DNA from 4 places in the Dendrosporobacter quercicolus genome. Region 2 is predicted to be linked to each of the others. Evidence: riboswitches for the same ligand, from Rfam matches in the RefSeq annotation. Region 2 holds a riboswitch; each other region holds the start of a gene.
The links. A riboswitch is a leader RNA that binds a small molecule or an ion and turns the genes downstream of it on or off. The one in region 2 is predicted to bind cobalamin.

Region 1: linked by a shared signal. The riboswitch ahead of BLR06_RS18820 (TonB-dependent receptor) and the one ahead of BLR06_RS07690 (hypothetical protein) in region 2 are both predicted to bind cobalamin.
Region 3: linked by a shared signal. The riboswitch ahead of BLR06_RS08645 (TonB-dependent receptor) and the one ahead of BLR06_RS07690 (hypothetical protein) in region 2 are both predicted to bind cobalamin.
Region 4: linked by a shared signal. The riboswitch ahead of BLR06_RS18145 (acyl-CoA dehydrogenase family protein) and the one ahead of BLR06_RS07690 (hypothetical protein) in region 2 are both predicted to bind cobalamin.

Annotation. Positions count from the first base shown of each region.
Region 1 covers NZ_FNHB01000020.1:4,906-7,109, reverse strand. Annotated here, with positions in the region: gene BLR06_RS18820 (TonB-dependent receptor) at 1-991, opposite strand, end outside; cobalamin riboswitch at 1,224-1,406, opposite strand; gene BLR06_RS18815 (Bug family tripartite tricarboxylate transporter substrate binding protein) at 1,772-2,204, opposite strand, start outside.
Region 2 covers NZ_FNHB01000002.1:350,820-353,023, reverse strand. Annotated here, with positions in the region: cobalamin riboswitch at 105-287, opposite strand; gene BLR06_RS07690 (hypothetical protein) at 380-715, opposite strand; cobalamin riboswitch at 887-1,070, opposite strand; gene BLR06_RS07685 (MATE family efflux transporter) at 1,170-2,204, opposite strand, start outside.
Region 3 covers NZ_FNHB01000003.1:118,285-120,488, forward strand. Annotated here, with positions in the region: cobalamin riboswitch at 673-855, shown strand; gene BLR06_RS08645 (TonB-dependent receptor) at 1,096-2,204, shown strand, end outside.
Region 4 covers NZ_FNHB01000016.1:6,369-8,572, forward strand. Annotated here, with positions in the region: gene BLR06_RS18140 (DUF4127 family protein) at 1-302, opposite strand, end outside; cobalamin riboswitch at 968-1,144, shown strand; gene BLR06_RS18145 (acyl-CoA dehydrogenase family protein) at 1,395-2,204, shown strand, end outside.

The DNA of each region.
Region 1 (2,204 bases), on a different contig from region 2:
TTTGTTCATGGTTCAAGGCCAGAATCCAGCCGCGCGACGCCTTCACCATCCCATCAAACCCGTAATCGGCGCTTGATTCCGGTGCTTTGGGCAGCTTGGTGACGGCAGAACCTAATTTAAACCACCGCATTCCGCCTTCAACCTCAATATAGCGGTAGCCTGTTAGTATATTGGTGGCGCTTTTTTCATCCCGGTGATCGATATTGGCAAAAATCCCCCGGGCCTTAATATTTTCACCGTGGATTGAGGTTTCGCCGTTCACCAGCTCGGTATTGATCCGAACGCCCCAGGCGTTATCTTGGCCGAAGCGCCGGGCGATGTCCAGATACTCGCCAAACGAGCCGTAGCCGGAAAAGGTTTGCGTATAGCGCGTCAGCGCCTCTTCCGGCGCTTTCTTGGCAACAAAATTGATCAGTCCGCCGGCGGCATTGGATTCATAGTGTGAGCCCGTACCGCTGATGCCGCCGTTCGGGCCTGAAATAAGGTCAATCCGGTCGATCATAAAGGTAGGGGCATTGAATTGGGTAAACATGCCGGGAATGCCGTTGACATATGAACTGGTGCCGTTGGCGCGAAAACCGCGGAAGGTAAAGTCGTTATGCAGTACACTGCCCGCTGCCTGGACCGAAGGGCTGTTGGTCAAAATGCTGTCAAGCGGCAGGCCGGGAGCGCCGAAGGTTTCTACTGTCTTATTGCTCAAAGTGGTTTGCGTAAACGGCGTCTCCAGCACCGCTTTTTCACCTAGAAACCCTACACCGCCGCTGTTGAGCGCAAAACCGTCGGCCAGGGCCCCCGGGCTGTCCGGCCTGTCCTGTTTGCCTTCGACCACTACTTTGTCCATGGTATATTCGGAAATTTTTTGCCCTCCGGCCGGGGCTGGCGTTTCCGCTGTTTCTTGTGCATAAGCGGCGGCAGGCGTAAAGCCTGCGGCAACAGCGCATACAATCGCGGCGGCCAGCAGCTGTCCTTTCATGATGGGAATTCGCTTCATCAATGATCACCTCAAAAAATATAATGATTCTGCTTTACTGAAAATAACGATCATGGCTGTCAAAGCTGAGCGGCGGCGTTTGGATCCAATAAACAGAAATCCCCTGCCCAGAAGCAGGAGATATCGCAAGCAATAAATTATACTCAATAAAAATCCCGGCGTTGAATCCGCCGGGAAGAACAGTACAATGTTTTCAGTACTCTAATCGCCTCCCCATCGCCGTGGGTAAAAAACGGTGATTGACAGACAGGCAGTTCTCCTGGCTCCAGCTCATCGCTTGACCAAACCTTCCCAAGACGCGGGGTCTCAGTGGCATCCTTTGGCCTTGCTCCCTGTTACAGTGGCGGGACCGCGCCGGCTCTACACCGGTCTTCCCTATTAAGCCCTGACGGGCACCTGTCTCAACACTATGTAGTTGTCCCTGATTTAGCTTTGCCATGTTTGCTTCATAATAGCATTTTTTGTAATAATGTGTCAAACTCTTTTATTGACTTACATCGTTTACGCTGCTGTTGGGAGTCGCCTAATCCCTGCAGCCCTTCCATGAGACAGGAGGAAAGGCAAACTCCATTCCGGATGCCTGCAAGGACATTGCTGAGCGTGCTTTTTTCGGAAATACTAGCGCAGCCGCACCGAACCAGACGCGGACCCACCTGCCTAAAGACATTGCCTACCTCTGAACCGGGCCTTCATCGGAAAGATGTGCCGCCTTTCTAATCTCCGATATATTTACACAATAAAATGTTTGGTCACATTACGGAGGAATTTATGTGTTTCACCTTACTTTTTCTGCGCCGCTATTTTTTCAGCAATGCCGGATTCTTCGACTACTTTCGTAAGTCTTCTTGTTTCTTTAAGCCATCTTTGAAAAAAGTCCTCGTGGTTTAAATAGTTGACTTCTATGCCTAGCGTTCTCATATTTTCTATGTACTCGGGGTCATTCACGGTTTTATCAAGACTGCTGACCAATTTAGCTTTTATTTCCTCCGGCATACCTTTATGAGCGCCAATGCCAATAAAGAAGCTAAATACCACATCTACGCCCTGTTCTTGAAAAGTAGGAATGTTGTCGTAACGCGGGTCGCTCATTCGCTTTGTTACGGCAATACCAATTATTTTTACTGCACCGCTTTTCAAATGTTCCTGAATGGCAGGAGTAGCAGCAAACATTACCTGGACATGTCCCCCCAATATCGCGGCCAATGATTCCGAG
Region 2 (2,204 bases):
TACACATTGATTTTCGCATAAATAAATCCCGGCGTAAATTTACGCCGGGACGAAATAAGCACAATAAAACTGCACAAATCCCCTCCCCATCGCTCGCGGGTCAAACGGTGATTGCTATACAGGCAGTTCTCCTGGCTCTAGTTCATTGCTCATCCGCACCTTCCCAAGACCCATGGCCTCAGTGGCATATCCGGACTAGCTCCCTATTACAGTGGCGGGACCGCGCCGGCCTTTAACCGGTCTTCCCTATTAAGCCCTCTGCGGGCACCTATACCAAATATAAAATTTTCACTTTATATGAGAATTATGGCATAATAAGGCTGATTTTGCAATATCTATGGCGGAATTTGTCCTCTGCAAACCGCAATTCAAGCTTGCTTTACAGTCCCATTCCCAGCATTACCAGGATAATAACCGGAATAACCATAACCAAAATAGCATTAAGCGATAAGCGAAAATACCAGTGAATCCCGATAATCACAGCGCAGGAAAACAGGGCCAGCAGCTCGGAAGCCACTACAATGCTGCCTGTCAGAATGTATTGATAATAAACATAAACTGTCATGATTGCCGCAACCACCGCTATAACCGATAAATCCGGCCAGTGCTTTATATTCCAGTCAGCTACCCGTAAAAAAATAAAAATGCTTGCCAAACTGATCAAATGAACCACGGCTTCTCTTAACAGCCAGGCCAATTCATTCACACTAAACATAATATCTCCTTTAAGTTAGGGTTCAACCTTATCATTTCTAATCATAATAAAAAGCATTCGCTGCGAATGCTTTTTGGCATAACGTAAAAATCCGGCGTTTTTAAACACGCCGAATCGAAATAAGCATATATTAAAACTATGCAAATCCCCTTCCCATCGCTCGCAGGTCAAACGGTGACTGATGTATAGGCAGTTCTCCCGGCTATGGATCATTGCTCATCCAAACCTTCCCAAGCTAAATCTCAGTGGCATTCTCTTGGACTGCTCTGCCATTACCGTGGCGGGACCGCGCGCCGGCCCTTCGCCGTTTTTCCCTATTAAGCCCTCTGCGGGCGCCTATACCGAAATTTAATTTGTTGTTACGGGTTAATCTTATCCAACAAGGTTTCATTTGTCAAGTGCATCTTGCAGTATTCCAAAAAAGGACACTGTCCCTGTCTACGATACTCCTTAACTAAGAATGCAGCAACTTTTTGAATCGATAAAACAAAAACCCCGACCGGATGACATAATCAATCAGATTTACCAGCCAGGCGCCGGCAATCCCCAGCTCAAAGATAAAGCAAAGCACATATATGCCAATAACGCGAATTAGCCAAATACCGGAAATCGTACTGTACATCGGACTCTTGGTATCGCCGGCGCCCTGCAGCGCGCCGGCGATTACCAGGCTGACTGCAATAAACGGCTGGGCAAAGGCGTCAATTCTCAGTCCGATGGTCACCATGTCAATGACATTTTGATCGTTGGTAAACCAGGCGCCGGCCATGGCCGCAAAAATAAAATAAATAACCCCGATCACTCCCATAAAGACAGCGGCAAGCCCCATGATGACAATGCCATAGCGGTAGGCATCCTGCTTGCGGTCAGCGCCAACATGGTTGCCGACAATCGTTGTCGCCGCAACCGCCAGACCGTATCCCGGCATAAATGAGAACTGAGAAATATTTCCGCCAAAAATAAAGGAGGAGTAGGCATCTGTTCCCAGCCGGACAATGAGTCCGGCATAAAACAGCTGCCCTAACCGCATAATCAAACGTTCGGCAACTGCCGGGCCGGATATCTGCAGCAACGGCCGGGTAAATTGACCAGCCCAGCCCTGAGCTAAGGAAAAAGCCACCTTGGATTTTTGAATATAAGCATAAAGCGCCGCAACACCAGCCAGCCGTGAAATCGTTGTGGCCCAGGCAGCGCCGGCAATTCCCCAGCCCTCCCATTCCCCGCTTCCAAAGATCAGCAGATAGGCCAGCGCAATATGCAGCAAATTAACCCACACGCCAACCTTCATTGGGGATGTCGTATCACTGGCGCTGCGCAGAATATTGCCAAATATCGTCATCAGGGAAATAAGCACCGATGGTATTGCGACAATCTGAAAATACGTTACCCCCGCGGCCATCACATCAGGCTCGGTCCCCATATAGCGCAGCAACGGTTCAGCAAACAATAAGGTGACCACGCCGGCGAACAAGCCTAAAAAAATCGCCAG
Region 3 (2,204 bases), on a different contig from region 2:
GGTTTGGGGAAATCTATTGACAAAATATTCAAGAAAATAAATAATATAAGTAAGTTAAATAACTAATGTACAGGCTGTCCCTGAAGCTGAACTGAAAGGCTGCAATGGCGATGAAAACCTCAAAATGTCTAAGCCGGACAGGGCTTGGCTTGCAGACCGGCGGGGCGAAGCTTTCGCGGGAGTGAATGGTGAACAGAGCCGCCGGCGAACTGCCTGTACGACAGTCACCCGTTTTTACCTGCGAGCGATCGGGCGGATTTACCCGAAGATTGCATTTTGCACTGGTATGGCGGCCGAAGTGAGACAAGCCTCCTGATGGTGTAGCGGCGCAGGGGGCTTCTTTGTTTTTTTCGGGTGGCCAGTTTTTTGCTAAAGGAGGGGATATAGCCGGCCTAAACGGAAGGAGAATTTGGCGGTCTCAGTCGCTGGATCAACGCAATAGGGCAAAATCAGCTGAAATAAGTTCTTTATGCTGTAAAGAAGCTTACAAAAAGGTTCTAATGCGGCGCAGGCTTGCGTAGAATGAAATTGTGTCTCAGCGGTGCATTTTCGTTTGCCGAACCCTTGTGCAAAGGTGTTTTATGAAATGGTTGATAATTAATATCATTAATGCTATAATTAATTTACAAAAAATACCATAAATGAGATTGGATTATATGTTTTTTATCGGCTAAAAAAATATTCGGAATAGGTGCCCTTAGGGGCTTAATAGGGAAGACCGGTGTAAAACCGGCGCGGTCCCGCCACTGTAACGGGGAGCAAGGCCAAATAAATGCCACTGGAACGGAAGTTCCGGGAAGGTTTGGCGGCGCAATGATCCGGAGCCAGGAGAACTGCCTATTTAACAATCACCACTTTTACCTGCGAGCGACAGGGAGGGGATTACGAAAGCCGGCGGACAATCAATCCGGCGGTCTGGCGTAAGCACACTCCCCTGACGGGAGTTTTTTTATTGCAGCAGGGCTGGATGGACAGCTATCCGGTCATTTAGATGTTTGATCAATTTGTTACGAATTTAAGTTCATATGGGGTTAAAAAGGAGTAGATTTTGTTGTGAAGCAAAGCAAGTTAACATATAGAGCGCTGGCCGTGAGTATGGCCTGTACGCTGACGTTCAGCCTGAATCCGTTTATCGCCGGGATAGCCTATGCGGCTGAGGAACAAGTGCAGGAAACAACGGAGGCGGAGCGGGCGGGCGGTGAGGACCTACAGGCGGCCAATGAAGCCCTGCGCAGTGACAAGCCGTGGAGTACAGAAGACTTTGCCCTGCCTGCGGTGACGGTGCAAGCGCCCCGACCGGACTGGGAAACTAAGCTGTCGCCGGGCACAGTGACCGTTATCCGCCCGGAGGATTATAAAGGCGAGCAAAAAACGCTGCCCGAACTGCTGAAAGATGTGCCGGGGGTTCATGTGCGCTATGTAAGCGGCAAAGGCCAGTATACCACCGTTACTGTCCGCGGCAGTACCGCTGCCCAGGTCGGCGTATTCGTAGACGGCGTGCTGTCCAATCTGGGCGGCGATGCGGCGGTGGATATTTCCACCATTCCGGTGAAAAATGTTGAGCGGATTGAAGTCTACCGCGGCTACATCCCGGCTCGCTTTGGCGGCACCTATATGGGCGGCGTCATCAATGTCGTAACCAAAAAGCCGGAGAAAACTAATATTTCCGCCTCTGTCGGCCAAAGCTCCTGGGGCGGCTACAATACCAGTTTAGAGATCACCGAACCGCTGGGCAGCGGCAGTCTGATGGTCGGTATAAACCATGACCAAAGCGACGGCGATTTTAGATATAAGAATCCGGGGTCTGATGCTGCGTACGCAAAATATATGCCAGGTTATCAAGCACAATTAGTAAGTCAAATTGCTTGGACTAATGAGTATATGGGGTATATGGGAGTTAATACAGATTTTGCTACGGTGGACGAAGTTAATTCTGCCTTTGATAATTCGGCTGTTTATAATCAGTACTTATCCACAGTGGTAGATCAGTACTATAATTATCTGGGATTTTCGAGTAAGCAAGAGGTACTTTCGGTATTTGGATGGAGTGAGCAGCAGTATTATGGCAGCGCAAAGCTAGAACTAGATCATGTCAGAACTAGTTTGAATAATCAAACGGAAGGAATTAGAAAACGAATAAAAGGCCTTTCTTCTGATGCTATGCGTTGGCGACGTAATAACGATTATAAAAATACTGATGCTCT
Region 4 (2,204 bases), on a different contig from region 2:
TCCACCAGACTGCCATACAACAATGCGTCATTTGACAATACTAAGGCATCCGCCGAGGCGGCATTGGCTTGTACCCACTCCCATAACCGCTCAGGATTGCCATTGCGGTTGCGGCCGCCAAGATAATCAACCGGCGGCGTTAAAATTGTCCAATCCACCGCTTTGACGGTGTCTGCCGCATAATCCAGTGATACCGGCCGGTCATCCAGTGGTACATACAGGATGGTTTTAGCCCACGCAGGAGGCAATATCAAGGCCCAGGCAAGACTGAAAACTACAAGTTTTAACCAAAGAAACTTCATTTTTCCCCCTTCTTAACTGTGGCAATATTTGTATAAAAATGGCCTCAATAATTGTCTTATTTACTATATCACATTTCCGTATTTTAAAGAATAATGTCGAAAATAATCTTTATGCAGCTTCGTCTGTTTTGTTGCAAAGCAGACGAAAAAAGGTTAATTATTTTAATAATAAAAATATTATAATAATTTAAATTATTTGTCTTATTTATATTGACAAATTAGGATTTGATGTGTAATACTTAGCGTGTAAGGTGTTTTGTGAAAAATTTCATAATGTCCAGAATAGGTATCCTTTCGTGCTTAAGCGGGAAGACAGGTAGAAAAGCCAGCGCGCTTCGCCAATGGATATCCGGGGGCCAAAGGCCGCCAGAAAAATTGTCTGTTCGACAATTACCGCTAGTATCTGAGTCAGCAGCTGGCGGATTAGCAACCGGGCAGATTGCCAGCTATGTGAAAAAATTCATAATATCGGCGACAGGCGATTTTAGGCTAATAGGGAAGGGCGGTGCGTTTCCCCCGCATGGCTTAAAAATCTGCAGTAACGACACCGGAGAAATCGGGGGGAGTTACAGATTTTGGTCAAATTCCTGTTGGACAATTACCGTTTGATCTGTAAGCCAGCAAACTGGCTTGGGATAAGTTATAGCAGCATTTTTGCAAAAAATTTTATACCATTCGGAATAGGTGCCTTTAGGGCTTAATAGAGAAGACCGGTGAAAAGCCGGCGCGGTCCCGCCGCTGTATAGTTGAAGAATCTGCAACAACGTCACTGGAGAGATCCGGGAAGGCGCAGAGTTTTGATGAAGCTAAGCCAGAAGAACTGCCTGTTCGACAATCACCGTTTGACCTGCGAGCGATGGGGAGGAGATTACCGGAAAGATTCAAAATTTTCAGGCTTATTTGCCGTGGGAATTTTGAGGTTCCTGTAATAAAAATGTCCCTTTTCGCCAGCGGCGGAGAGGGATTTTGTTTTTGAGGAGGTGATGAAGCGCTAGGCCGGGCGGCAGCACTGATTGATCTGTTTGCGAAAAACTAGCTGTAAATGAAAAATAGTAATTATGCTTTGAGCAAAAGGAAAGGAAGGATATGAATATGGGTTTGTTTACACTTACTGAGGAACAGGAAATGCTGCGCAAAGTGATCAGGGAATTTGTGGAGGCGGAAATAGCGCCCAAGGCTCATGAATGGGACGAACAGAATTATTGTCCGACCGAATTGTTTGGGCTTTTGGGTGAAATGGGCATTATCGGAACTTTTGTTCCTGAAGAATATGGCGGAGCCGGTCTGGGATTTATTGAACGGTCAATTTGCCTGGAAGAATTGGGCAGGCACTCGGCGGGCCTGGCGATCAGCGTAATGGCGCATCAGTTGTGCATGGGCGGGATATTGTTTTTTGGCACAGAGGAGCAAAAACAAAAATATTTGCCTGATCTGGCCAGCGGCAAAAAGATCGGCGCTTTGTCATTAACCGAGGCGACCGGCGGTTCGGATTTTATGGGGCAAAAGTCAACAGGCGAATTTAAGGACGGCAAATGGGTGCTGAATGGCCGAAAATGTTTTATTACCAATGCTGCTGTGGCTGATATTGATCTGTGGACGGTAATTACCGGGAAAAATGAGAAAGGCCGGCCAGTTATGACGGCATTTTTGATTGATAAAGATACACCAGGCCATACTTCGGGCCGGGTTGAGCACAAAATCGGGCTGCGGTCGTCAAACACCGGCGATGTGAGCTGTGTCAATGTTACACTTGGACCTGAGCAAATGCTGGCGCAGGAGGGCAGTGGTCCCAAAATAGCTTTATCCACTATTCAGGAAGTGGGCCGGGCCGGAATGAGCGCCATCAATGTAGGCATTCTGCGGGGCTGCCTGGAAGAGTCGGTCAAGTTTTCCAATGAACGG